Regions from separate parts of the Streptomyces pseudoechinosporeus genome, predicted to be linked through region 1. Evidence: riboswitches for the same ligand, from Rfam matches in the RefSeq annotation. Region 1 holds a riboswitch; each other region holds the start of a gene.
What was found. Region 1 has a riboswitch for ZMP and ZTP ahead of folP (dihydropteroate synthase). Riboswitches for the same ligand answer to the same signal wherever they lie in the genome.

Region 1 (9,237 bases):
TGCTCGCGGAGCGCGCCTTCATGGCGGAGCGGGCCCGCAAGACCCCGGTCCGCCGGCCCGGCGAGACCACCGGACCCCAGCTCGGCGAGGCAGTGCAGGAGCGGCTGCTGCTGCGCGGCGCCGACAAGGAGACCGTGCAGTGGGACTCGTGGCGGCGCGACGACGGCACCTGGGAGGTCCTGCTCGTCTACCGGGTCGCGGGTGAGCCCCACTCGGCGAGCTGGACGTACGACCCGCCACGGCGGCTCGTACAGGCCGTGGACGAGGAGGCGCGCTCGCTGATCGGCGAGTCCGACGACGACCTCGCCTCGCCCGAGCCCAGCTTCCCGTTCGTGCCGCGTATCGCCCGGCTGCCGCGCGACCGTGAACGCCCGATGGACCGCGCCCTGGAGCGCCAGACGGAACGTCCCGTCCTGCCCGCCCAATCGCCGGAGCCCGAGGAGGAGAGCATCAACGGTGAGCGGGACTCGCTCACCAGCCTCCTGGAGGCGGTGCCCAGCTTCCGTGGCGACATGGTGGTGCCTGAGCGCCCCACCACGACCACGGAGCTTCCGGTGGAGGAGGAGCCCGCCCCGGAGCCCGAGGCGGAGGAGCCCCCGGCGCCCGCGGCCTCGGCCGGTTCGGCGTACGCCGATGTCCTGATGCCGCGCTCGGTGAGCAGCCACCGCGACCGGCTCGTCGGCTCCACCGACCGGCAGGCCGAGGCGGACGGCGTCCGCCCGGGCCGAAGAGCGGCGGTGCCGAGCTGGGACGAGATCGTCTTCGGGACGCGTCGCAAGAAGCAGGAATAGAAAGCGGAAGATGTACGCGGCTGGGGCTCGCGCCACTTCGGGGCGAGCCCTTTTCGCTGCCGTGCGACTGCGGACCGGGCCGGTCTACTGCGGGTCGGGCCCCGTCGCGACCGGGCGGCTGTCGTCCGCCGACCACTGCGACCACGAGCCCGCGTACAGCGCGGCCGGAATGCCCGCGACCTGAAGCGCGAGGATCTCGTGAGCGGCGGAGACGCCCGAGCCGCAGTAGACGCCGACTTCACAAGTGCCGGTCGCACCCAGGGACTTGAAGCGCTCGGCGAGTTCGGCGGCCGGGCGGAAGTGGCCGGATTCCGTCACGTTCTCCGTCGTCGGTGCCGAGACCGCGCCGGGGATATGGCCGCCGATCCGGTCGATCGGCTCGACGTCGCCCCGGTAGCGCTCGGCGGCGCGTGCGTCGAGGAGCAGGCCGGTGCGGGCGAGGGCGGCGGCTCCGTCCGCGTCGAGCAGCGGCAGCGCGCCGGGCGACGGTACGAACGTACCGGCGACCGGAGAGGGAACACCGGCCTCGATGGGGCCGTCCCAGGCCGCGAGTCCGCCGTCAAGGACGCGTACCGACGGGTGACCCGTCCAGCGCAGCAGCCACCAGGCGCGCGCGGCGGCCCAGCCGAGCCCGCCGTCGTACACGACGACGTCTCGGTCCGCGCTGACCCCGGCCGCCCGCATCGCCGCCCCGAAGACCTCCATGTCCGGCAGTGGATGCCGGCCGCTGGCACCGGCCGGAGCTGCGAGTTCGGAGTCCAGGTCCACGTAGGCGGCACCCGGAATGTGACCCTCCTCGTATGCGGAACGCAGGTTCGGGCCGCCCAGTTGCCAGCGGATGTCGAGTAGCACCGGCGGCTTCGGTCCGGCCAGGGCGCTCGCGAGTTCGGCTGCGGAGATGATGGCGTTCATGGCCACCATCCTTGCGTACGGGGTGGCCGCATCGTCCAGGTCCGGTTACTCTGCCCGCCGGACCGGCCCGAGCACACGGCGTACGAGCATGGACACAGGCTGTACAGCCGATGGACACCGCCAGGCAACCGTGGGGATACGGATGGGATACAGCAAATCGGGCATCCTCCAGCCATGCGCCGTCGGCCGGGGCACGCGGCATCCCTGGTGGTGCGAGCGTCGGCACCGGGCGGGGAATCGCGGGGGCAGTACGCGCTGTCGGAAGCGGAAGTGAAGCTGCGGGCGCCCCGGGGCGCCGAGGAAAGAGTGACGATGACCGAGTCACGGGGGTCGACCGGCCTGAACGGCACCGCGCACGCGCCCGGCACACCCTGCTGGGTGAGTCTGATGGTGCACGGGATGGCCGCGACCCAGGAGTTCTATGGAGCACTGTTCGGCTGGAAGTTCCAGCCCGGCCCTCAGCAGCTCGGCCCGTACGTACGCGCCGTGCTCGACGACCATGAGGTGGCCGGGATCGGGCAGTTGCCGCCCGACCGTCATCTGCCCATCGCCTGGACGCCCTATCTCGCCTCGGACGACGTGGATCTGACGGCGGAGACGGTACGGGCCTGCGGCGGCACGGTCGGCGTGGGCCCCCTGGACGCCGGGGATGCGGGCCGGATGGTCATCGCCTCCGATCCCTCGGGCGCCGTGTTCGGCATCTGGCAGACCGCGGCCCACCTCGGCACGGGCATCACCGACGTGCCCGGCACTCCCACATGGAACGAGCTCGTCACACGCGACTCCGCGAGCGTCGCCAAGTTCTACGAAATGCTCTTCGGCTACGAGAAAGAGCCGCTCGTCTCCGCGGACTCCGACTACATCACCCTGCACATCGAGGGCCGCCCGGTGGCCGGCATCCGCGGCGTGGGCCACGCCCTCCCCCGCGACCGGGGCCCGCACTGGATGACGTACTTCGAAGTCGCCGACGTGGATGCCTCCTTGACCGACGTCATCGACCTGGGCGGCCACGTCCTGAAAACGCCCCGCGACACCCCGCACGGCCGCATCGCCACGGTCGCGGACCCCGAGGGGGCGGCGTTCTCCCTCGTACGCACAAGCCACTGAGCAGGAGCCACTGAGTCTGCGGACCGGGCTGTCTCAGCCCTGCGGCACCACGTCCACCGGCAGTATCTTCGGCCACCTGGAGTCGACGCCGGTATGGGTGACTCCAGGCGTTGTCAGCCGCGTCGATCTCACTGCCGCGGCACGCACCGAACGGGCAGTGCGAGGAGCATCTGCCACCCTGATACAGCTCGGCACCCCTCATGCCCCGCTGTTCCACACACTCCACGCGCGCGATCCGCAGGCGGGCGAGACCGTCTACGAACTCGACGAACAGCAGCTCCGCTCCGTCATCGAAGAGCTCGGTCCGGTTCCCGACCAGCGTGTATGAGCAGTACCTCCCGGCTTCGCGCTCCCCAGAAAGCCAAGTCTCACCCCGGCCCCGCAGTCCTCAAACAGCACGACGCCCTCCTGCACGGGTCGGAGTTCTGCAGCGGTGTGGGGTTTCGTCGAGATGAGGCCCGGACAGAGTGCAGGTGAGCCGTGACTGGCGTGTCGTGATGGGCATAACCATCGGGGAGCGGCTTCGTCATAATGACGCAGTGCCGCGCGCCTGGGCTTCTTGGGATCGACCTGAGAGGCACCCTGGTGATTCGGCACCTGAATTTCTCCCCCATGGCCACCGGCCGGCCCTGGTTGGTCGGGATCGTCAACATGACCGAGGATTCCTTCTCCGACGGCGGCAGGTTCCTGACCGCTGAGGACGCGGTGGCACACGCCCGGCGACTGCGGTCAGAAGGGGCAGACATCATCGAGCTGGGCCCGGCGGCGAGTCACCCGGGAGCCCGGACGGTGACCGCGGACGAGGAGATAAGACGGCTGGCCCCGGTCATCGACCAGCTGGTCGCCGAGGACATACCGGTGTCCGTCGACTCGTTCCTGCCCGAGACCCAGCGCTTCGCCGGCGCCCACGGTGCCGCGTACCTGAACGACATCCAGGGCTTTCCCGACTCCGCCTTGTACGAGGAGCTGGCCGGTACCGGGTGCCGACTCATCGTCATGCACTCGGTGCAGGGCCGGGGACCCGCCACCAAGGTGGTGACGGATGCCGCAGTCGTCCACAGTGGCATCGAGCGGTTCTTCACGAAGCGCCTGGCCGCACTCGAAGCGGCGGGCATCGGCCGGGACCGGCTGGTCATCGACCCGGGGCTCGGCTACTTCCTCGGCGCCGATCCGGAACCGTCGCTGACGGTCCTGACGGGTCTTGAACAGATGAAGGCTCTGTTCGACGTGCCGGTCCTGGTCTCGCCCTCCCGCAAGTCGTTCCTTCGCGCGCTCACCGGGAGCAGCCTTCTGCGGATCGGCCCGGCCGGCCTGGCGGCGGAGCTGTACGCCGCGCGCCACGGGGCGGACTACATCCGCACCCACGACGTCGCCGCCCTCCGTGACGCCCTCACCATCTTCGAAGCCCTGGAATCGACCAAGGAAGCTGCCAGATGAACCAGCGAGAGGCAATCGTCGCAGTGATCCGGCGCGGACAGCGGGTGCTCGTCATCCAGCGGGGCCCGTCGGCCCGGATGCCGGGCTACTGGGCACCCCTCAGCGGCACGATCGAACCCGGGGAAACGCAGGAGAAGGCCCTGGTCCGGGAGGTGCGCGAGGAAGTCGGCCTGCGAGTTGCTCCGGGGGCCAAGGTCTGGGAGTCGCAGACCCACGACGGAAGATTCCGCCTGCACTGGTGGACCGCCGATGCTGAGGACGGCGAGGTGGTCACGGAGCCGGGCGAAGTGAGCGCCGTACGGTGGGTCACGGCACGGGAGTTCGCAGAGCTGCGGCCCATTTTCGACGGCGATCGCGAGTTCTTCGCCCAGGTGCTGACGCGGCTCTGAGCGGCAGCACATCCTGGCCCGGCCCTTCCTGACGCACCCGCGGCCCAGGTGCTCCTCAGACCTTGCGCCACCCAGGGACCCAGGCGCCGTCCTGGACCTCGTAGTCCCCGAAGAGGGCGGGGGCTTCCTTGACCATCAGCTCACCGACCTTCCCGAACAGCAGACGGATCTCCTCCTCCGCTCCCGAAGCCGTCCGGTTCTCGATGACGTGCCGCAGGGTACGGACGTTGGCCGTCCAGGCCAGACCGGTGGCAACGCCCTCGGGCGCGAACCGGTGCATGAAAGAGGTCTTGGCCTTCTTTTCGCCGAACGGCACACCGGGCTCGTCCAGATGGAAATGGTCGGCCATCCAGTGCTGGAACTCCTCCATCTGCTCCAGCAGCGCAGTGGCACGCTCCATCAACTCGCCGTCTTCCTCGGCCCACTGCGGAAACCAGAACGGCAGGTCGTCCGACCGTACGAAGCGCAGCGACTCCTGCGAGACAGCAGCGCCGGCGCGATGCCGGACGAGTTCATGCGTGACGACCCGGCTGACGTGGTGGACTACGAACGTGAAGTTCACGTGCTCAAGAACCGAGCCGTGCGCGCTGGACAGAATGTTGCGCAGGGACTCGTCCTGGTCGGTGCGGATTCGTGTCACGTTCGGGTTCAGCCCGGGCTCCCAGGAGCGGTAGCAGACACGGCCCGCGAACTCGGCGAGATTCTGCGCGTCATCCAGCTCCCCACGATCCACTCGCTCCAGCCAGTTCTCCCCTCCGACTTCGGCGAGATAGCCGGCCACCTCCTCATAGTCCAGCTGAGGCCTGGCGATGAGACGGACCTGGGGTTCGACGCGGTGCACGAGTTCCTGTCCGACGGTAAGCCGGTTCAGCTGTCGACGAGTTGGGAGCCGTACGAGCTGACGGCCGGCACGCTCGTCGTGCTGCCCGAGGGAGGCCCGCACGCGGGAAAGGGCGTGGTCGACCGCATGGCCGAGATCGGTCTCACGGTCACGCACTCCGTGGAGCGGCCAGAGCCCGGGGAAGCCAATACCGAGGAGGCGACCCTCCTCGGTATCCAGCGGGGCGCGCTCGTCACGCGGATTCAGCGGACGTACTACAGCGACGACGGCCGACCGGTCGAGACGGCTGACATCGTTGTGCCTGCCGCCCTCTGCGAGATCGTGTACGAGGTGCCCGTCTCGTAGCACGAATGCCGAGCCGGAGATCGTCCGATTCGCTCTCGGGTTGTCGCGGATCTATCGCCCGCTCAACAGCTCAGGGCCGTAGGCCTTACTAGGCCTGCAGCGTTGGGCACTGCTCTTGGGAGCAGAGTCCAGCATGGTGCCATCCCACATAAGGTGGCCGGGATGAATCTGGTTGACGACCGGCGGGGGATTCGATGGATCAGGGGTTGGCGGCTGTACTGGGTGTCCTCGTAGGCGCGTTGGCGACGGGTGGTGGCACGTACTTTGCCGCAAGGTCAGCGGACCGGCTTCACAAGCGCCAGGCCCGTGGGGAGGCGTATACCAACCTCGTGCGTGACCTCGAGAGGGCGGGCCAGTGACTGCCCTGAGCGAGGGGTCGGATGCGGGAGTCGGCGGCAGGGTGCCGCTCGACCCGGACCGGATCAAGCATCTGGAGTTCATCCAGGCGACGATCACCCGCTTGGGTACCAACTCGTTCCTCATGAAGGGCTGGGCGCTGACCCTGGCCGCGGGCCTGCTCGCGCTGTCCGCCAGTCGGCTGAGCTGGCAGCTCGCGTCCGTCGGCGTGGTGCCGCTGCTCTGCTTCTGGTACCTGGACTGCTTCTTCCTGCGCCAGGAGAGGGCCTTCCGCCGGCTTTACGACGATGCGCGGTCCCCCGACAGCACGGTCGAGGTGCTGTCCATGAACGTGGGGCGGTATCTGTCGCGGATGCCCTGGCCGGAGGTCTGGCTGACGCCGACGTTACTGCTGTTCTACGCGCCCTTGCTGCTCGCCGACCTCGCGCTCCTCGTCCTCACCCTGTGAACTCACCGCGCCGGACGGCCGATCGCCGCGGAGAGTCGGGCGGCGAGCGCGTCCTTGGCCGCGTCGTCCTCGTCCCGGAACCCCGCACTCTCCGGCGGCCAGATCGGCCCCATCGCGTCCCCGGGGCTGCGCGGCACGAGGTGCACATGGGTGTGGAACACGGACTGTGAGGCCTCCGCGCCGGCGGAGTTGATGACGTTCATGCCGTCGGGTTCGAGGACCGCGCGTAGGGCGCCCCCCACCAACAGCACGGTGTGGAAAAGGCGTTGAGCCGCCACGTCGTCCATCGCCCACAGGTCCGCCGCATGCGCCCTCGGCACGACCAGTGTGTGTCCGCGCGTCGCGGGCGCCAGCGGGAAGAAGGCGACGGTGTGCGCATTCTCGTACACCACGCGCGCCTTGCCGGTGCCGGCGACGATCTCGCAGAAGGCGCAAGCCTGTTCACGGGCGTCCATGGACCTTCCCTGTAGCTCTAGGGTGTGCGGCGTGGGCGGCATCTTCATCAACTACCGCAGGGGCGATCACGAAGACGTCGTGCGGGCACTGTACGACCGACTCGAACAGCATTTCGGCGAGGACCAAGTGTTCCGGGATGTCGCGTCCATCGTGCCGGGGCAGCGGTACCCGGACACGCTGCGGCAGCGGGTGGCGGACTGCGAGGTGCTGCTCGTCGTCGTGCACCGGGGCTGGGCGGACGCGCTGGGCGGGTCCGGCGAGCGACGGCTGGACGACGAGACGGACTGGGTACGCCGGGAGATCGACCAGGCCCTGCACACCGGCAAGACCGTCATCCCCCTGCTGCTGGACGGCGCCGCTCCGCCGCGATCGGACCAACTGCCGGAATCCATCCGGGAGTTGGCCCACCGCAACGCCCAGTGGCTGCGCGTGGCCCGCTACGACGCCGACCTGGCGGAACTGGTCGCCGTACTGGAGACCAAGGTGTCCCGGACCTGGCGGCCCGTCCCGCCGCCACCGCCGGGATACCGGCCGGGTCGGTGGCTGGGCGTCCTCGCCACGGTGCTGGCCTGCGCGGCGCTGATCGGGGTCCCCGCGCTGCCTCAGGACGACGACTGGGCGCGCGGGAACGGCCTTCCCTGGACGCTGTACGCGACGCTCGGATGCTGCCTGCTGCTGTGCGCGCCGCTGATCGCGGTCGCCGTCGGCCGCTTCCTGCTGCGCCGCCCGATCGACAGTTGGGAACGCGACCTGCACGCGGTCAAGCACCAGACGTACGTCCGACAGACCTGGCCGATGGCCGCGGGGCTCTTGCTCATCGGGCTGGTCCCGGCGCTTCAGATGTGGGGCGACAAGGGCATGTGGGCGTCCTTGGCCCTGCTGCTGGTCATGGGCCTCGGGGTCGCGCACACGGCCGCCACCCACATCCGCCTCAAGCGGCGCGACGCCGACCTGTGGGCCCGCTGGCCGCAGGGCCTGCCGAACCCGGTGACCCGGCCCGTGCTGCGCCGGGCCATCGCGCGGCTGGAACTCCGCCTGGCCGAGTCGCGGCCACCGCTCTCCCGCGAGCAGCGGGAAAAGGCCGAGTGGGAGCTGAAGGACATGCGCGAGGCGCTCGAACGGCTGGCGGACGAGGCGCGGCGCTCCCGTCTGAGGTGGCTGTGCCAGGACCACCCCTGGATCTTCGGCGGCTACTGCGTGGGGCTGGCCCTGATCACCGCCCTGGCCGTGGCGTCCGGGCTCGCCTTCGACGCGGCGGGGCAGGGCAGGCTGCGTGGCTACGTCGCGCTGGCGGTCGTGGTCCTGACCGGCGCGGCCCTGGCGCTGGCCACCATGGAGCTCGGTCTGCGCCACCAGCGCCGGTTGCGCACAAGCCTGGTGACCGAGGCCACCGAGCGGATCGCCGCACTGGCCGACCAGGTGACCGCCCTCAGCGCCCCCGCCCGCACCAGGCGCCCCACTCCGGCCCCGCGGCCCGAGGAGTTCGCCGAGCCCGACTAGTCGGCGGCCCTCTCCGAGGCGCACCCTGGAAGCAGAGATGCGCTTCTCACCTGCTGGCCGCGGCCGTACCCTGGCCGCGCTCGGGCGTGCAAGGGAGACGGTCCGGGAGTGCCGGCTCGCCCTCCTTTGCGGTCCAAGGCCATCATCCTCACGAAGAGGCCCGGGCACACCACGAACTTGCCCAGACGCTGCCTCCTACCGATCCGTTGGCGGCCCGCCAGCCTCGTCAGGCCGCAGCGCAGGTACTCACACGGCTGGGCGTCACATGCCGCTGCCACACCTGCGCCCGGCCGGCTGGTGAAACGCGTGTCGGGGCCCGGCGCTCCCAGCCGAGACCCTAGGGGCAAACAGGGTTGCGGGGAGAGCAACGCCGACGCTGCCGCGTCGGCCGGGAAGGAGCGTCCGTCTCCGCACGGCGAACCGGTGGAGCTGCGCCGCCCGGTCTGACAGCCTTGACCGACCGCGGCGGGAACGGGTGAGGCGAGCGAGAGGGGCAGGGAAGCGATGAGCGAGAGCGCCACGACCGAATGGACCACCCTGGACCAGGCGCATCAGGCGCTGCGTACGGCGGTACGCGGCGTCGCCGCTGGGGACTGGAGCCGGCCGACGCCCTGCGCGGGGTGGAACGCCACGCAGGTGCTCCAGCACGCCGCC
Region 2 (9,237 bases), on a different contig from region 1:
GGGCGGCTCGCAGGTCTCCGTGGTGGTAGGGGCGGCTTTCAGGCATGCGGGACATCGTAACTCCATGTGGGCAGCGCCAGCATAGTTGTCGTTGCCATCATTGTTGCCATTGACAGCATTGTTGTCGACGCCTACATTCGACTCATGGCTGAGAAGACGAAGAACAACGCATGGGACGCGACCCGCCTCCCCGACCTCACCGGCCGCACGGCGGTCGTCACCGGCGCCAACAGCGGCATCGGCCTCACCGCGGCGGACGCGCTGGCGCGTGCGGGCGCACACGTGGTCTTCGCGGTACGGGACCTGGAGCGCGGGCAGACAGCGGCGGCGACGGTGAACGGCAGCACCGAGGTACGGCGTCTGGACCTGGCGGACCTGACCTCCGTACGGGAGTTCGCGGACGCCTGGGAGGCCCGGCCGCTGGACCTGCTGATCAACAACGCCGGCGTGATGATGCTGCCGATGCGGCGGACCGCGGACGGCTTCGAGATGCAGTTCGGCACGAACCATCTGGGCCACTTCGCGCTGACGAACCTGCTCCTGCCGCACATCACCGACCGGGTGGTGACGGTGGCCTCCGGCGCCCACCGCTGGGCCGACGGACGGATCCGCTTCGAGGACCTGAACTGGAGGTCCGACTACGACCCGCGGCGCGCGTACGCCCAGTCGAAGCTGGCGAACCTTCTCTTCACGCTGGAACTCCAGCGCCGCCTGACGGAGTCCGGCTCCCCGGTCCGCTCCCTCGCCGCCCACCCCGGCTGGGCGGCGACCAACCTGATGAGCCATGCCGCGAATCCGGTGATGAAGACGTTCATAAAGGTCGGCAACAGGTTCTTCGCCCAGGACGACAAGGCGGGCGCCCTGCCGACGCTGTACGCCGCGACGCAGGACCTGCCCGGAGCGAGCTACGTCGGGCCCGACGGGCGGGGCGAGATGCGCGGAGGGCCGACGCTGGTCGGACGGTCGGCGGCGGCGAGCGATGCGGCGGCGGCGCGGCGGTTGTGGACGGTGTCGGAGGAGCTGACGGGCGTGAGCTGGCCGGTGGAGCAGCCGGCCGCCGGGCGCTAGTACCAACGCCGTGTAGTTGGAAGCTGTATCTCAGTCGATCATGGAACGTGCGGGTCGAACAGGTTTCTCGCCGGGGTGATCTTCCCGTCGTTCCGGGCCCGCACGCGGTCTCGCCCCCTCGGTTTGGGTCACCGACCAGGGTGGCGGGCGGCACGCAGGGTGATCTCCATGGGCACCACCAGGGGTACGTCTGGCAGGTCAGCCTTGGGAAACAACGGATTGAGCGGGCCCGCACGTGCCAGAGAGCGGTCGATGACGGGCATCGTCAAGTATCTCGCCAGCCGCTACGCATCTATCCCTGCACCACCGACTTACAGGGGCGCCAAGCCCCCTTCAAGGAGCGGACCGTGTCTTTGACCATGAACCTGACGCGCCCCCTCCTGCGCCTGAGACCGAACACTTTCGTCACGGTGGAAAGCATGCGGAAGTCCATGGCCCGCCCCCACCCGGCTGCCCCCGTCCCGGCAGCGTTGCGGCGTTCCTGCTCCATCGCCACCGATACTGTCCACGGCCACCAGGTCATTACGCTGACCCCGAAGTCGGGCCGCAGGAACACAAACCTGATTTACACCCATGGCGGCGCCTACATCTACCCGCTGGCCGGCATGCACTGGCGGATCATCGCGACGCTGATCCGCCGGACGGGAGCGAGGGTCACCGTCCCGCTCTACGGACTCGGACCCGAGCACACCGCCGACGATGCCTACCAGCTCCTCGAAGACGTCTACCGGACAGTGGCCGAGCGGGCCGGGAACGACCCGGTGTTCCTCGTCGGCGACTCCGCCGGGGCGGGTCTGGCCATCGGCCAGGCGATTCTCTACCGTGAAAAGGGTCTTCGGGCGCCGAACGGCCTGTTTCTGTTCTCCCCGTGGGTCGATGTCACCATGAGCAATCCCGACATCGCCGCCATCACCGGCCTCGACCCCATCCTCGCTCCTCAGGGGCTCGCCGCCGCCGGCGGGGATTGGGCAGGAGCCCGAAGCACCACCGACCCCCTCGTCAGCCCGCTCTACGACACCCTCGAGAAACTGCCGCAGACGTTCATCTACCAGGGGGGTCACGACATCTTCCTGCCCGATGCGAAGAAGTTCGCAGCCAAAACCAACGCCGCGGGCACCAAGGTGGACCTGCGTATCTACCCCGCCGCATTCCACGTCTTCGTCGCGGCAGCTTGGACCCATGAAGCACGCCACGCGCTACACGATGCAGCAGACCGCATCACGGCCAGTTGACCACAGACGACGGTCCTGCCGGCGTGGACGCAAGCTTCCTCTGGTCGCCCCAGACAGATGTCTTGGACCTCGCGCACGATGATGTCCGCTCCGGTCGGGAGATCGGTGCCGGGGACGGCGCGAACTTCACCCACTACCCGCCAACCGTCACCCACGTACTGGCGGTCGAACCCGAACCACACCTGAGGCGACTCGCAGAAGCCGCCGCACAGCAGGCGCCCGTTCCGATCCATGTCGCCGCCGGCAGTGCTGAAAGGCTTTCCGTTCCCGGTAAGAGCTTCGTTGCCGCGGTGTTCTCGTTCGTGCTGTGCACGGTCCCCGATCTCAACGTGGCCCTCGGTGAAGCCCTCCGCGTACTCAGACCAGGTGGACAACTCCGTTTCCTGGAACACATCCGCGCCGATACCTCCGGCCTCATCCGAGTTCAGCACCTGCTGGACGCCACCGTCTGGCCGCTCCTCGTCGGCGGGTGTCACACCGGCCGCGACACTCAAGAAGCCATCACGCGGGCGGGATTCACCATTGAGCACCTCGACCGCTTCCTCTTCCCTGAAGCGCGGATTCCTGTCTCCTTCCACATGCTGGGAACAGCATCCCGAGACTCGAGGTCGAAGTAGGCCGCAAGGTCAAGTTCGTTGCCCCGGCCCTCAGCACGAGACCGCTCGCTAGAGTCCGGGCTTCGTCACACGCCACCCGGCGCACCCCCACCGAGCTTCGTGATCAGCGGAGTGGGGCCTGCAGTTGAGGATGGTCTCAGCGTTCCGGGACTTCGAGCTGACGCGCGGCGGCGTCCACGGTCTGCGAGAGCAGGACGGTGATGGTCATCGGTCCGACGCCGCCAGGGACGGGAGTGATCAGGCGGGCGCGGGTGCGGGCGGTGTCGAAATCCACGTCGCCGATGTTGCCTGGGTTGTATCCGGCGTCGATCACCACCGCCCCCGGTTTGATGTCCTCTCCGCGGATCAACCGGGGCTGTCCTACGGCCGCCACCAGGATGTCCGCTTCCCGGAGGACAGCGGACAGGTCCGCGGTGCGGGAGTGGCAGTACGTCACCGTGGCGTCCTTGGCGAGCAGGAGCATCCCGACCGGTTTGCCGAGGATCGCGCTGCGGCCGACAACGACGGCATGCTGGCCCGCGGGGTCGACATCGTACTCGTCCAGCAGCCGCATGATCCCGCCGGGCGTGCACGATACGAAGCCGGGCAGCCCGAAGCTCATCGCGCCGAAGGAGTGCACCGTGACGCCGTCGACGTCCTTCTCCGGGGCGATGGCTTCGAACGCCGCGCGCTCGTCGATGTGTTCACCCGCAGGGTGCTGCAGCAGGATGCCGTGCACCCCGGGGTCCTGGGACAGGGCGGCGAGCGTGTCGACCAGTTCGGCGGTCGTGGCGGTGGCGGGCAGACCGACATGGCGGGAGGTGATGCCGGCCTTCGCGCAGCGGGCCCGCTTCATACGGACGTACGTCACGGATGCCGGGTCCTCGCCCACCAGTACCGTCGCCAGGCATGGCGCCACGCTGGTGCGCTGTGAGATCTGCGCCGCGCGGGCGGCGGTCTCCTCGATGATGCGCCGGGCGAGTCCGGTGCCGTTCATGAGCTGGGCCGTCTGTGTCGGGGACATGGCCGCCTTCCAGGCGTAGTTGACCACTCGCCCAGGCGCACGGCATCGACCGATTCGTCGGGCCGCTCCCCGGTGGTGCTCCACCTCAGCGCCAGTCACGGCCCACGTCGCACTGTAGTGGACGTGAACGGCCCCGGGAATGACGAAGATCCCGCACCCCCCCGGGGGGGTGCTGTGTCGCAAAGCGTGAGCACTTCCCCCCACGGTGTTCGCGTACCGCTCGCTTGAGCGTCCGAAGGACATCTTCCCCGTGACTGTTCACGCTTTTCACGGATAGGGGTGGGGGCCGGCGATGCCACGGGGCGCGCCAGAGAGGAAGTCAGTGCTGTCCGCCCACTGATCCACGCTGCCGATCAGTGGGCGGGAGCGCAGTTCCGGGTCGGTGACCGTCTGGTTCAGGGCCTGGGCGAAGCGTTCGGCGTGGAGGACCAGGAACGGGCGGTTGTGGTAGCGGCGGCGGGTGGGGTCGATCGGGTCGGTGACGCCGGAGGCGTTGTGGAGGGTGGCGACCTTCTCGTACGCGTCGCAGAGGTGCCGTTCCCGGTCCGCGTACTCCGTCGCGGCGAGCGCACCGCGCAGCGACGGGGTCAGGTCAGCCGCCACCGGCAGTCGGGCGAAGGTGCTGCCGAGCCATTTGCTGTACGGGGCGTATGTCCGCGACAGGAGGAGGCACAGCCGCATCAGGTCGCGTACCAGGCGCGCGGCGACCACCGCGGAGCCGAGGTCGTCCCCGACCTCCGCGCAACGGCCGACGAACGCCTCCTCCTGGGAGAGCCGTTGCCACTGGCAGGCCAGCAGGTAACGCCACACCTGGTCCGGGTACCAGGCAAGGCGCCGCCGTACGGCGTCCAGCGCGCCGAGTCCGTCGTGGAAGACGGCGCCCGCGGTCACCTCGAGGAGCCGCTGCTGCGGGATGGAAAGCCAGTCGTGCACGGTCAGTTCGGGGGTGGCGAGCGCGTCCACGCCGAGCTGCGCCACGAGCCACGGCCCGAGCCCGTCCACGGACACCCGGTGGTCGACGGGCCCGTCGACCAGTTCCATGTGGCCCGACACCGGGTCCAGCGCGTCGTCGTCACGGCGCCGAAAGTGCGTGGGCCAGCCGCGCACCTCCTTGGGCAGGCGCTCCGCCAGCAACCGGTGAATGCGCTTGCCACGCTCGGCGACCTCCTCGTCCGACAGGAACAGGTTCAGGCGCGGACCCCATTCATGATCCGCCGACCGTGCCGTGTCGAAGCCCAGCACCTCCGAACCCGAGCCGATCCGGGCGGCCGTGTACCGCAGCCCCGGGTACGCCTCGGCGAGGATCGGCCGCACGGCCTCCTCGTACAGAATCCGGGAGAGTTCGAGGCCCGGGAGGAACGCGGCTCGTGTCGGCATACGGTCACTCTGCCGGGACCGGGCTGCCGCCCACCACCGGATTACGTGCGGGCCGGGTTCGCGAGCCGAAGGCGGCGGTGGCCGCGTCGGCGGGCATGGTGTACCGGCTGCGAATGTTACACATCTTGGGAATCTGTAACGTTCGTAGATCTACCTGCCTGGGGGCAGCCGCCGCACCACGTGCGTGTACGCGAGCCACTCACAGCGGCACCTCCGCCCAGATCGTCTTGCCCGGACCGTCCGTCTGGAGGTCCACACCCCACCGAGCCGCCAGCCCCGCGACCAGCAACAGACCACGCCCGCCCTCGGATTCAGTGCCTGGCGCCCCTACCACCGGCAACCGGTCCCCGCGCTGATCGGACACCTCGATACGGAGCACTCGCTCGTCCTCCGTCAGCCGTACGCGGAAGTCCCGGCCGGACACCCGCCCGTGACGCACCGCGTTCGCCGCGAGCTCGGCCGCGATGGACGTGAGGGTGTCGTTGGTCTCGCTGCCGTACGGGTGGCCCCACTCGTCGAGCCGGTGGGCGACGAGGCGCCGGGCGAGGCGGGCTCCTCGTGGCGTCGAGCTCAGTCGCTGTGTGAACGTGCGTGCGGTGACCGGGACTTGGGGCAGGGCGTGGTTCGTCATGCGTCCACGGTGGCGGCGTACGCGCGCGGTCACCAGCTCTGCAACCCGTACGCAACGTCAGCGTACGAGTACTCAGGGTAGACAGGACGCTTAACTGACCGTAACCATGGGTGACTTCGCGCGGTTGCGCACACAACACCACCCTGGAGTACGCGACGCAATGACAACCGGCAGCAACAACACCGAACCCGAGCCCTCCGAGAGCCTCCAGACCTTCGGCGCGGTCCTGCAGGGCTTTCGCGAGCACGCTGGACTCACCCAGGAGGAACTTGCCCGGAAGATGAAGTTCTCGGTGCACTTCCTCGCCTCCGTCGAACAAGGCAGACGCCTGCCTCCGGACGACTTCGTGGAGGCAGCCGAGCAGGCCCTCAACGCGTACGGGATCCTCCGGAAGGCGGCCCGCAAGATCGGACGGCAGCCTGGTCTCGCCGCGTGGTTCCGCAAGTGGGCGGGGCTGGAGGAGACAGCCATCAGTCTGTGCACGTACGAATGCCGGTTGATTCCGGGCACGTTGCAGACGGAGGCGTACGCACGGACGCTCTTCGAGAACCGGCTTCCTCTGTTCACCGACCAGGAGATCGAGGACCGGCTGACCGCCCACCAGGATCGGCAACGGATGCTGCGGGAGCGGCAGAACACCGCGTTCAGCTTCATCCTCGATGAGCACATGTTCAAGCGCTGCACGGGAGGGGCTGAAGTCACTCGTGAACTCATCGAGCAAGTCCTGGAGTTGGGCTCGCTGAGGAATGTCGAGATCCAGGTCCTGCCGCTTTCTCGCGGTGTGCATGCCGGGCTGAACGGGCCCATGATGCTGCTGGAAACGCCGCAGAACCAGTGGTACGGCTACATCGAAGGCCAGGAAACCGGCCAGCTCATCTCCGACCCGAAAACGATCAGCGTGCTCCAGATGCGGTATGCGAAACTGCGCTCGCAGGCCCTCACTCCCGAGGACTCCGCGAGCCTGTTGAAGCAACTGCGAGGAGCGCTATGAGCACCGACGAACTGGCCTGGTTCAAGAGCAGCTACAGCGGCGACGCCAGCGGCGACTGCCTCGAAGTCGCCCTGGACTGGCGCAAGTCCAGCTACAGCAGCGGCTCCAGTGGCGACTGCCTCGAAGTCGCCCCCGGCTGGCACAAGTCCAGTCACAGCGGCAGCTCCGGCGACGACTGCATAGAGGTCGCCGCCTGCCCCACCACCATCCACGTACGCGACTCCAAGAACACCGAGGGCCCCCAGCTCGCCCTCTCCCCCACCACCTGGACGGAGTTCGTCACGTACGCCGCCCGCGGCTGAGCGACGGCGTTCAGTGATCCGCGCAGCACGGCGTCGGGTCCGGTACCTCGAACGGGACCAGGACGCCGCCCGCGGCAGGCATGGCGGCCAGGACCAGTTCCCCGTCCCGCCATTCCGGACGTACGAAATCCCTCGTCAGGATCCGCTGCTCCGGCGCGGGTTCGCCGGACCCGCCCAGCACCGCAACCCGGTCGATCGCCGAGCCCGACACAAGCTCCGCGACCGTCACCGTCCCGGTAAGCCGGGCGACCCCGGGGTAGAGGACGGCGCGGCCCACCTCGTCGGGAACGCCGACCGTCACCTCGTACCCCTTCGCCGCCAGCCCCTGCCTCGCCTCCGCGGACGCCCCGGTGAACGACAGCACAACCCGCGGCCGTTCCCCCCGCACCAGGTGCGTGCAGCCGAACACGCCCTCCGGAAGGGCGAGTTCGGCAGCCAGCGACTGGAGCAGATGGTCCGCCTCCTGCAGGGTCGTCGTCTCGGTGTCGACCCAGAAGGCGCTGTCGCCGTCGAACGTGGTCACGACGGGAGGACCCACACGGGGTTGGAGTAGAACCACAGGTCGGCCCACGGGTCCGCGTCGCCGACGACGTCGATCGCGGGGCCGGACGGGTCAACTGCCTTGCCCATCAGGCCCGGTGCCGAGCGGTTGCCGTCGGTGCCGCGCAGGCGGACGTACAGCGGGCGGTCGACGCGGCCGAGTTCGTACGTGAGCCGGACCTTGCCGGAGGACTTTCCGACCTCGTACGACTTGACGACCTTCGCGGTCGGCGCGGTGAAGGTGTCCTTGTCCTTCACCGCACCCGTCACATCGCCCTGGATGACGTCGACTCGGGCCAACTCCGGTACGAAGCCAGCCCAGTTGGCGCCGCTGGCGAGCGCGACCTCGACCGTCAGCGTCACCTTCGTGCCCTTCTTGACGTGCAGCGCGCCGCCGAGCGTGGCCCAGCGGCTGCCGCCCGAGACGCGTACGTCGAGGCCGCTGATGAGCTGACCGTGGTCGACCCAGACGCGGCCGGCGCGGATGCCGTCCATGACGGCGGCGTAGTTGAAGCCGTCGGCGCCGACGTGGGTGCGGCTGTACTGGCCGGGCCAGTAGTCGCCCTCGGTGAGGTCGATCGTGCCGCTGTAGACGGGGTCGGTGTGCTTGCCGTTGGCGAGGTAGTCGCTGTCGGGGCCGCCGCGCTTGGCGGTGTCCGTGTAGACGTTGTGGGAGTCGGAGTTGGCGGTGATCCACCAGGGCTTGCCCTCGGCGAGGAGGCTGTCCCACAGGCCGCCGACGGTGGCGGTCATCCAGTCGAAGCCGCCCCAGGTGCGGTAGCTCTCCAGGGGGTAACCGGCGAAGGAGTTGGCGCTCGGGCTGCCGTCGTAGATACCGCGGGCGCGGCCCATGCCGAGCGGCTCGGCGATACCGCCGGCCTGGTGGCCGGGCGCGCCCTCCATGCCGACCGCGATCTGGTGGCGTGCGGACGTGGCGTCGCGCCAGGCGCGTATCTCGTGCGGCGAGTCGATGCCCTTGCGCGCCGGGTGGTTGGCGAGCATCAGGGCGTCCTTGACCTTGCGCCGCTGGACCTGCTCGGCAAGGAAGTTGAGGCCCGCGATGGCGAGGGCCTCGTTGGCGGGCGTCGAGTCGGTCGCCTTCTTCACGCCGCCGTCGTAGTCGGTCTCGAACTGCTTGAGTACGGAGACCTCGTTCTTGCCGGGGTGGACGAAGACGGTGCCGTGCTCGGCGGCCGGGATGTTCCACTCCAGGCCCTGGAAGACGAGGGTGTCCTCGTACGTGTCGCGGGCCTCGACGATGTCCGGGTTGACCTTCTCCACACCGATCTTGGCGTGCGTCTCGTTGCCGTGGTCGGTGATGACCATCCAGTCCATGCCGTGCTTGGCGCCCTGGCGGACCTGGTCGGAGACGCGGTACTTGCCGTCGTTGCTGTACTGGGTGTGGATGTGGTGGTCGCCGGCCAGCCAGAGGAAGCCCTTGCCCTTCCGGCTGCCGGTGGAGGCCGGCGCGGAATT
Region 3 (9,237 bases), on a different contig from region 1:
GCGGCTTGAGGGGGTGGACTCGCGGGAGCGAGCCGTGGCTGTCGCGGAGTCCGTGGAGTAGGAGCCAGTGGATTGGGGTCCGTGGAGTGGGGAGCAGGGGCGTGGAGTGGTCTGAACTCGTGCGGGACAAGTGGGAACCTCGGCGGGTCGAGCGGTGTACCAGAAGTGACAGGGTGCGGACGGGCCGCATCCGGGATCGACTGGGGGTCCGATGCGCAGGGTTCGTGAACTGGCGGCGGCAGCCGGGGCGTTGGCGGCTGCGCTCGCTCTGGTGCTGACGGGCGCGTCGGCTGCGGTGGCGGGCGGGCCGACGAGTGTGCTGCTGGCATCGCCCAGCAGCGGGGAGACGGCGTCGTTGTACAGCAGCGACGAGGAATACATGCGACTGAGGGACCTGCTCCCCCAGGAGGGCGGCGACCTCAAGAGGTTGCAGGAGAAGCCGCCGGACCTCGACTCCATAGGCCGTCGGATCAACATCACATGGATGATCCATGACGTCACTCCCTGGCGGGTGGACATGGTGCACCCCGACGTGACCGGCTCCCGGAGCGTCTGGATCCTCACACAGCTCAAACTGGCGCCTGATGGGTCGAAGCCGCCGAAGGAGGTCTGGCACCGGGCGGAGAAGCCCGACGAGCTCCGGTCCCTGCTCACCGACCTCAGCGTCATGAGCAAACACCCAGAGGGGACGAACCCGGATTCGGGACCGAAAGATGCGTCGGACGACACATCGGCCGCGGTTCCGCCCGACGCCGAGGAGACCTCCGCGACTACGGCCGCCATAGGGGCAGACGACGGAACCGACTGGTGGTGGGCGATACCGGGTCTCGCGGCGGGCCTGGCCCTGGGCTCCGGCGGCGGCCTCCTGATACGCCGCGCACAGCACGACTCCGGGCCGCCGCGGGAACCACGACAGGAACTGATCGACTTGTGAGACGAGCAGTCGCCTCCCGGTGGCCTCAGCCCAGGTCGATCTCCGGGTACAGCGGGAACGCGGCCACCAGATCCGTGGCCCGGTGGGAGATCTCGTCCGCGACCTTCGGGTCGAGCACGTGCTGGGCCTTGGAGGGAGCGCCCTTCGCGGTCGTGCCGGGCTCCGTGGTCGTGAGGACCCGGTCGATCAGGCCGGCGACCTCGTCCATCTCGGCGGTTCCCAGGCCACGCGTGGTGAGGGCGGGGGTGCCGATGCGAATGCCGGAGGTGTACCAGGCGCCGTTGGGGTCGGCGGGGATGGCATTGCGGTTGGTGACGATGCCCGAGTCGAGCAGGGCGGTCTCGGCCTGGCGGCCGGTGAGGCCGTAGGAGGAGGCGACATCGATCAGGTTGAGGTGGTTGTCGGTGCCGCCGGTGACGAGGGTGGCGCCGCGGCGCATCAGGCCCTCGGCGAGGGCGCGGGAGTTGTCGACGACGGCCTGGGCGTAGTCGCGGAACTCGGGGCGGCGGGCCTCGGCGAGCGCGACGGCCTTGGCGGCCATGACATGCGGAAGGGGGCCGCCGAGCACCATCGGGCAGCCGCGGTCGACCTGGTCCTTGAGGGAGTCGTCACACAGGACCATGCCGCCGCGCGGGCCGCGCAGCGACTTGTGGGTGGTGGTCGTGACGATCTGGGCGTGCGGGACGGGGTCGAAGTCGCCGGTGAGGACCTTGCCGGCGACGAGGCCGGCGAAGTGCGCCATGTCGACCATCAGCGTCGCGCCGACCTCGTCGGCGATCTCACGCATGATGCGGAAGTTCACAAGACGGGGGTACGCGGAATAGCCGGCGACGATGATCAGGGGCTTGAACTCACGGGCGGAGGTGCGCAGGGCCTCGTAGTCGATGAGGCCGGTGGCGGGGTCGGTGCCGTAGGAACGCTGGTCGAACATCTTGCCGGAGATGTTCGGGCGGAAGCCGTGGGTGAGGTGGCCGCCGGCGTCCAGGGACATGCCGAGCATGCGCTGGTTGCCGAAGGCCTGGCGGAGCTCGGCCCAGTCGGCCTCGGAGAGGTCGTTGACGTTACGGACACCGGCCTTCGCGAGCGCCGGGGCCTCCACGCGGTCGGCGAGGACGGCCCAGAAGGCGACGAGGTTGGCGTCGATGCCGGAGTGCGGCTGGGCGTAGGCGTGCTGGGCGCCGAAGAGTTCGCGGGCGTGCTCGGCGGCGAGGGCTTCGACGGTGTCGACGTTGCGGCAGCCGGCGTAGAAGCGGCGGCCGACGGTGCCCTCGGCGTACTTGTCGCTGAACCAGTTGCCCATGGCCAGCAGGGTGGCCGGAGAGGCGTAGTTCTCGGAGGCGATCAGCTTGAGCATCTCGCGCTGGTCGGCGACCTCCTGGCCGATGGCGTCGGCGACCCGGGGCTCGACGGCACGGATCACTTCGAGGGCGCTGCGGAAGGCGGTGGATTCGGTGGAGAGGGGCGCAGAGTGGTCGGACATGAGGGACCTCCGGACGTGGCGTTCAGCGTTCACGGTTCGGCCCAGGCGCACGGCACTTGTTCGTCACGGGCCGCTCCCCGATGGTCGGTCCCATCCCAGCGCGCCAGTCACGGCCCGCCGGTCAGCCTACCGGCCCCGCCTGATCGCCAGGTCCCCGAGTCCACCATGCGAGCGACGATGCAGGCGACGATGGGAAGGGGCCACAAACCGCCCGGTGCCCTGAGAGAAACGTGCCGTGAGGAATGGAGATCCCATGGATCCCGTGACCCGTACGGAGGCGCTGATCGCCTCGGCCGAAGCGCACAGCGCGCACAACTACCACCCGCTGCCGGTCGTCGTGGCCACGGCGGACGGGGCGTGGATGACGGATGTCGAGGGGCGCCGTTTTCTCGATCTGCTGGCCGGATACTCCGCGCTCAATTTCGGGCACCGCAACAGACGGCTGATCGACGCGGCCAGAGCGCAGCTGGAGCGGGTGACGCTGACGTCGCGGGCGTTTCATCACGACCGGTTCGCCGAGTTCTGCGCGCGGCTGGCGGAGCTGTGCGGCATGGAGATGGTGCTGCCGATGAACACGGGCGCGGAGGCGGTGGAGTCGGCCGTGAAGACCGCGCGGAAGTGGGGGTACCGGGTCAAGGGCGTGCTCGACGGTATGGCGAAGATCGTCGTGGCGGGCGACAACTTCCACGGGCGTACGACGACGATCATCAGCTTCTCCACGGATGCGGAGGCGCGGGCGGACTTCGGCCCGTACACGCCGGGCTTCGAGATCGTGCCGTACGGCGATCTGACCGCGATGCGCGAGGCGATCACGGAGAACACCGTCGCCGTGCTGCTGGAACCGATCCAGGGCGAGGCGGGGGTGCGGGTGCCGCCGGCCGGTTATCTCGCGGGCGTACGGAAGTTGACGCGCGAGCGGAATGTCCTGTTCATCGCGGATGAGATCCAGTCAGGGCTGGGGCGGACGGGCCGGACCTTCGCGTGTGAGCACGAGGGTGTGGTGCCGGACATGTATGTGCTGGGCAAGGCGCTCGGGGGCGGGGTCGTGCCGGTGTCGGCGGTGGTGTCGAGCGCCGAGGTGCTCGGCTTGTTCCGGCCCGGAGAGCACGGTTCGACGTTCGGCGGGAATCCGCTGGCCTGTGCGGTGGCGATCGAGGTCATCGCCATGCTGCGGTCCGGTCAGTTCCAGGCGCGGTCCGCGGAGCTGGGTGATCATCTGCATCGCGAGCTGGAGGTGTTGCGCGACACGGGCAGGGTGACGCAGGTCCGGGGGCGCGGGCTGTGGGCGGGGATCGACATCGCGCCGGCGTACGGCACGGGCCGTGAGGTCTCGGAAAAGCTGATGGACCGGGGTGTGCTGGTCAAGGACACCCACGGTTCCACCATCCGGATCGCGCCGCCGCTGGTGATCAGTAAGGAGGACCTGGACTGGGGGCTGGCCCAACTCCGGGCGGTACTGGGCGCCTAAGCGGCCTCGGGGAGGTGAGGCACGCCCCCACGCCTCCCCCACTGCCTTAAAGGCGTGGGAGGTACCCCCAGGCACGGCACCTCGCCGCACTGCCGCATCACCCAAGTACGTCCAGTACGAGGGCGATGCGGCAGCACGCCGATGCTCCCCCAGCTACCTCCCCCAGCTACCTCCCCCAGCTACCGCTGGGGGTGCCCCCAGAGGTGCCCCCAGCACCGGACGACGCGGGAACGCACCCCACCTCCCCGAGGCCGCTTAGAGATTCGCCGGATTCAGAGGATCACCGGGACTCAGAGAATCACTGACGCTCAGAGGATCACGTGCGGCAGAAAGCGGGCGTACTCGTCCGTGATCAGGCCGGAGGACTCGCGGATGCCGAGGCCCGCCGACTCGTGCTCGACGACCCAGGCGCCGAGGACGACACGGTTGCCGTCGAAGGAGGGAAGGGGGGCCAACTCCTGGTAGCAGCAAGGTTCTTCACGGATCACCGCGGCGTTTCCGGGGTCGTGGACCGTGACGCCGGCGCCCTCGCGGCCGAGGAGGGGCTTGGCGACGTAACCGGTGGTGGTGGCGAGTTCGCGAGGGCCGTAGAGATGGGCGGGGAGGAGGGCGGTGAGTGCCGCCGCCAAGAGCCCCATCCCGCCGAGTACGACCGTGCCCGACCGCAGTTGCCGTCGTGAGTCCGCCATGTCCGCTCCCCCGTGACCGTTCACCATCAAGTTCTCGGCCCTCAGCTTATGGATCATGACCGTGGCCGCCGCATTCGGAGCTCTTAAGGCAGCACCCTGCACAAGGCGTCCAGTGCGCCCGTCCAGGCGTGGTCCGGTGGTGTGCCGTAGCCCACGACGAGGGCGTCGTACGGGTCGGTCGCGGTGTCCGCGTGGCGGTAGCGGGTCAGGCCGTGGACCGCCAGGCCCTGCCAAGCAGCTGCCTGGACCACCGACTGCTCGGTGCCGGGCGGGAGTTGGAGGACGGCGTGAAGGCCGGCCGCGATGCCGGTGGCCCGTACCGAAGGGGCGTGGGAAGCAAGCGCCGTGACGAGTTGGTCGCGGCGGCGGCGATAGCGGAGGCGGGCCGCGCGGACATGGCGGTCGTACGCCCCCGAGGTGATGAACTCCGCCAGGGTCAGCTGGTCCAGGACCCCGCACGAGTCCGTCCCGCCCTTCGCCGACGTGACCTCCGACGCCGGCGACGGCGGCAGAACCATCCAGCCGAGCCGCAGCCCGGGAGCCAGGGACTTGCTCGCGGTGCCCAGGTACACGACGCGATCCGGGTCGAGTCCTTGAAGCGCCCCCACCGGCTGCCTGTCGTAACGGAACTCCCCGTCGTAATCGTCCTCCAGGATCAGCCCGCCGGTCCGCCGCGCCCAGTCCACGAGGGCGGCCCGCCGGTCGGACTGCAGTGGTACGCCCATCGGGAACTGGTGCGAAGGGGTCAGCAGGATCGCCCGGGCATCGGCGAAGGCCGCCCCCACCCCCGTACCCGCACCCGCCAGGCCATCCGTGGACGTACCCGACTCGTCGAACGGCAGCGGCATGGTCCGCAGCCCCGCCGCCTCCGCCAACTTCCAGTGCACGTCAAGCCCGTACGACTCCACGGCGAGCGAGCGCAGCCCCCGCTGCCGCAGCACCGTGCCGAGCAGGCGCAGGCCGTGGGCGAAGCCGGAGCAGATGACGATGCGTTCGGGATCGGCGCGTACGCCGCGGGCGCGGGCCAGGTAGGCGGCGAGGGCGGTGCGGAGTTCGACGCGGCCTCGCGGGTCGCCGTAGCCGAGGGCGTCGTGCGGCGCCGTGGCCAGTGCGCGGCGGGCCGCCTTCAGCCACTCGGCGCGGGGGAACGAGGCGAAGTCGGGGGTGCCGGGTACGAGGTCGTACGTCGGCCCGCGCGGCGAGCGCGGCCGTGGAGCCGCTGACGAGTCCGGCGCCGCCACGGCCCGTTCCGCCACGCGCGTGCCCGAGCCCTGGCGTGCGGTGAGCCAGCCCTCGGCGACGAGATCGGCGTACGCGTCGGCGACCGTGTTGCGCGCGATGCCGAGGTCGGCGGCGAGCGACCGCGACGAAGGCAGCCGCGTCCCGGGCGCGAGCCGCCCGCCGCGCACGGCCTCGCGCAGCGCGTCGGTGAGCCCTCGGCGCAGGCCGGGGCCGGTCAGTTCGGCATGCAGGTCGACGTGCAGGTCGACGCCCAAAGTGGCCCATGATTTCGCCATAAAAATGGACCATACCCCTGGGCTACTTCGCTCCTAGGGTCGAGGGCATGACTACGAACGACGACACGACGGCCGCGGAGTACGCACCCGAACAGCCGGCCCGGATGCACTGGGCCCAGCTCGCCCCCGAGGTCTACAAGGCGATGATCCGCCTCGACACGGCCGCCAAGCAGGGTCTTGACCACAAGCTGTACGAGTTGGTGAAGATCCGCGCCTCACAGATCAATCACTGCGCCTTCTGCATCGACATGCACACCAAGGACGCCCTCGCGGCAGGCGAGAGCGTCGAGCGGATCATCCAGCTCAGCGCCTGGGACGAGTCGCGGCACTTCTACACCGAAAAGGAACTCGCGGCGCTGGAGCTGACCGAGGCGGTGACCATCCTGACGGATGGTTTCGTGTCCGACGAGGTGTACGAGAAGGCCGCCAAGCACTTCGACGAGGCCGAGCTGGCGCAGTTGATCTCCGCGATCGCAGTGATCAACGCGTGGAACCGGTTCGGGGTGACCTTCCGTATGACCCCGGGGCACTACCAGCCGGGGCAGCACAAGTGACGGCGCGGACCACCCACCTCGACCCCGAAGTCGGCAAGGCCATGTCCGCGCTGAGCGCCGCCGCCAAGCAGGGCCTCGGCGACCCCGGGCTCGCCGAGCTGGTCCAGATCCGCGCCTCGCAGCTCAACCACTGCGCGTTCTGCCTCGACATGCACCTTGAGATCGCCCGCAGGCACGGGGTGAGCGAGCCGCAGCTCGATCTCCTCGCCGCCTGGGAGGAGGCCGAGGACGTCTACGACGAACGGGAGCGGGCCGCGCTCGCGCTGACGGAGGCGGTCACGGTCCTGACCGACGGCTACGTGCCGGACGAGGTGTACGAACGGGCGGCGCGACACTTCGATGACACCCAACTCGCCCATCTCATCGGGCTGATCACCGTTATCAACGGGTGGAACCGGCTGATGGTCAGCCGCCGAATCCCGCCGGGAGGATCTGCGTGGTGAACAAGATCGAAACGTTCCGCACGCTGCACGTGGGCCGCGCTCCGGGCGATCCCCAGATCCTCCCCGGCCCATGGGACGCCGCCAGCGCACGCGTGTTCGCCGAGGCCGGTTTTCCGGCGCTCGCGACACCCAGCGCCGGGGTCGCCGATCCGGAACGGGCGACGGAGAAGGAGGACTCAACGGCGGTGGCTTCGGCGGGAGTTCACGTGGCCATCACTCGCCACCTCCGATCAGGTCGACACACTTCTCCCCGACCATGAGCACCCCGATCATCGGGTTCACCGCGGGCATCGCCGGGAAGACGGAGGCGTCGGCGATCCGGATGCCGTCCAGACCACGGATCCTCAACCGCGGGTCGACGACGGCGAGTGAGTCGTCCGGGGCGCCCATCCGGCAGGTTCCCGCCGGGTGGTACACCGTGTGCGCCACCGACCGCGCGTACACGCTGAGCTCCTCGTCGCCCGTGACGTCGGGACCGGGGGCCACCTCGCGCTTCAACCAGCCCGCCAGCGGCTCGGACTTGGCGATCTCGCGGGCGATCCTGATCCCGTCGACCAGGGTGCGGCCGTCGTAGTCGTCCTCGTCCGTGAAGTAACGGAAGTCGAGGGCGGGCTTCTCGGCCGGGTCGGCGCTGGTCAGATAGAGCCTGCCGCGACTGCGCGGCTTGGGGATGTTCGGAGTCATGGAGACGCCATGGGCGGGGCGTTCGTACCCCAGTCGCTCCGGGTTGTCCGTGAACGGAATTTGGTAGAAGTGGAACATCAGGTCGGGGCCCGGCTGTTCGGGATCCCGGCGCACGAACAAACCCGCGTCGGAATCCATCGCGGAGTTCTCGGGAATCGGCCCGTTCGTCTCCCAGACGATCACCGACTCCGGGTGGTCGAGCAGGTTCTCGCCGACGCCAGGCAGGTCATGCACGACGGGGATGCCGAGCGCCTCCAGATCGCGGGCGGGCCCGATACCGGAGTGCAGAAGCAGCCGTGGCGAGTCCACGGCACCCGCACACAACAGGACTTCATTCTCCGCGCGTACGAGGATCTCCTCGCCGTCCTTGGTCCGTACGTGCACGCCGCGCGCCCGCGTCCCGTCCAGCTCCAGCCGGTACGCCCAGGTCTCCAGCAGGATCGTCAGGTTCGGGCGGTCCAGGAAGGGGTGAAGGTAGGCGACCGAGGCACTCGACCGCTTGTTGTTCTCCGGGTGGTACGCGAGGTCGAAGAAGCCGACGCCCTCGGTGAACGGCTTCTTGTTGAAGCCCTCGACGCGCGGCACTCCGAGCGTGGCCTGCGCGGCGTCGACGAAGTCGCGGGCGATGGCGTTCCGGTCCTTCTCGTCGACGGCGACGATGTTGTTGCGCAGCCGGGCGTAGTACGCCTCCATCGGCACCGCGCCCCAGCCCTTGGCACCGGCCGCCTCCCACTCGTCCCAGTCGGACGGCAGCGGCTTGAACGCGATGAGCGTGTTGTGGGAGGAGCAGCCGCCGAGCACCCGGGCGCGGCTGTGCCGGATGTACGAGTTGCCGCGCGGCTGCCGGGTCGTCGGGTAGTCGTAGTCCAGCTCCCCGCCGAGCAGCCCCATCCAGCGGCGCAGGGTCAGGACGTCCTCGCGGCCGACGTCGCTGGGGCCGCCCTCGATGACGGCGACGGTGACGTCCGGGTTCTCTGTCAGCCGGGAGGCGATGACGGAGCCGGCGGTACCGCCGCCGATGACGACGTAGTCGTACGTGTGCTCGTGGATGGGCACGGGCTGCTCAGGCATGGGGGATTACTCCTCGGAGTCGTACAAGGTGCTGCGCTCGGCGAATCTTCGGCGGGGGCGTGGGCGTCAGCCCGCGAACCAACGCACCGGCTGCGGCGCGAGGTTCTGGTACACGTGCTTGGTCTCGCGGTACTCGGCGAGACCGGCGGGCCCGAGCTCCCGCCCGACGCCGCTCTTGCCGAAGCCGCCCCATTCCGCCTGCGGGAGGTAGGGGTGGAAGTCGTTGATCCAGACGGTGCCGTGCCGCAGCCGTCCGGCGACGCGCCGGGCGCGGCCCGCGTCGGCGGTCCAGACGGCGCCGGCGAGCCCGTACTCGGTGTCGTTGGCGAGCGCGACGGCCTCGTCCTCCGTACGGAACGTCTCGACGGTCAGGACGGGCCCGAAGACCTCCTCGCGT

Region 2: it holds a riboswitch for ZMP and ZTP, as region 1 does, so the genes downstream of both, ACYVO6_RS16735 (bifunctional 5,10-methylenetetrahydrofolate dehydrogenase/5,10-methenyltetrahydrofolate cyclohydrolase) here and folP (dihydropteroate synthase) in region 1, are expected to answer to the same signal.
Region 3: it holds a riboswitch for ZMP and ZTP, as region 1 does, so the genes downstream of both, ACYVO6_RS42100 (glycine hydroxymethyltransferase) here and folP (dihydropteroate synthase) in region 1, are expected to answer to the same signal.

Annotation. Positions count from the first base shown of each region.
Region 1 is NZ_BAAGPS010000023.1:134,313-143,549, reverse strand. It holds gene sepH (septation protein SepH) at 1-791, shown strand, start outside; gene ACYVO6_RS24045 (sulfurtransferase) at 876-1,703, opposite strand; gene ACYVO6_RS24040 (VOC family protein) at 2,016-2,810, shown strand; gene ACYVO6_RS24035 (hypothetical protein) at 2,968-3,138, shown strand; ZMP/ZTP riboswitch at 3,281-3,373, shown strand; gene folP (dihydropteroate synthase) at 3,423-4,247, shown strand; gene ACYVO6_RS24025 (NUDIX domain-containing protein) at 4,244-4,636, shown strand; gene thyX (FAD-dependent thymidylate synthase) at 4,692-5,477, opposite strand; partial or broken gene ACYVO6_RS24015 (UTRA domain-containing protein) at 5,475-5,822, shown strand; gene ACYVO6_RS24010 (hypothetical protein) at 6,178-6,627, shown strand; gene ACYVO6_RS24005 (HIT domain-containing protein) at 6,630-7,082, opposite strand; gene ACYVO6_RS24000 (toll/interleukin-1 receptor domain-containing protein) at 7,114-8,583, shown strand; gene ACYVO6_RS23995 (TIGR03086 family metal-binding protein) at 9,088-9,237, shown strand, end outside.
Region 2 is NZ_BAAGPS010000011.1:46,771-56,007, reverse strand. It holds gene ACYVO6_RS16755 (TetR/AcrR family transcriptional regulator) at 1-55, opposite strand, end outside; gene ACYVO6_RS16750 (oxidoreductase) at 145-1,068, shown strand; gene ACYVO6_RS16745 (alpha/beta hydrolase fold domain-containing protein) at 1,416-2,300, shown strand; gene ACYVO6_RS16740 (class I SAM-dependent methyltransferase) at 2,297-2,917, shown strand; gene ACYVO6_RS16735 (bifunctional 5,10-methylenetetrahydrofolate dehydrogenase/5,10-methenyltetrahydrofolate cyclohydrolase) at 3,054-3,920, opposite strand; ZMP/ZTP riboswitch at 3,943-4,029, opposite strand; gene ACYVO6_RS16730 (DUF4037 domain-containing protein) at 4,188-5,297, opposite strand; gene ACYVO6_RS16725 (ATP-binding protein) at 5,497-5,928, opposite strand; gene ACYVO6_RS16720 (helix-turn-helix domain-containing protein) at 6,089-6,919, shown strand; gene ACYVO6_RS16715 (DUF397 domain-containing protein) at 6,916-7,221, shown strand; gene ACYVO6_RS16710 (hypothetical protein) at 7,232-7,744, opposite strand; gene ACYVO6_RS16705 (PHP domain-containing protein) at 7,741-9,237, opposite strand, start outside.
Region 3 is NZ_BAAGPS010000073.1:52,786-62,022, forward strand. It holds gene ACYVO6_RS42090 (hypothetical protein) at 1-61, shown strand, start outside; gene ACYVO6_RS42095 (hypothetical protein) at 212-934, shown strand; gene ACYVO6_RS42100 (glycine hydroxymethyltransferase) at 960-2,414, opposite strand; ZMP/ZTP riboswitch at 2,447-2,535, opposite strand; gene rocD (ornithine--oxo-acid transaminase) at 2,668-3,882, shown strand; partial or broken gene ACYVO6_RS42110 (glutathionylspermidine synthase family protein) at 4,191-4,490, opposite strand; gene pdxR (MocR-like pyridoxine biosynthesis transcription factor PdxR) at 4,655-6,088, opposite strand; gene ACYVO6_RS42120 (carboxymuconolactone decarboxylase family protein) at 6,136-6,642, shown strand; gene ACYVO6_RS42125 (carboxymuconolactone decarboxylase family protein) at 6,639-7,085, shown strand; partial or broken gene ACYVO6_RS42130 (isocitrate lyase/phosphoenolpyruvate mutase family protein) at 7,082-7,231, shown strand; gene ACYVO6_RS42135 (GMC family oxidoreductase) at 7,299-8,840, opposite strand; gene ACYVO6_RS42140 (aldehyde dehydrogenase family protein) at 8,907-9,237, opposite strand, start outside.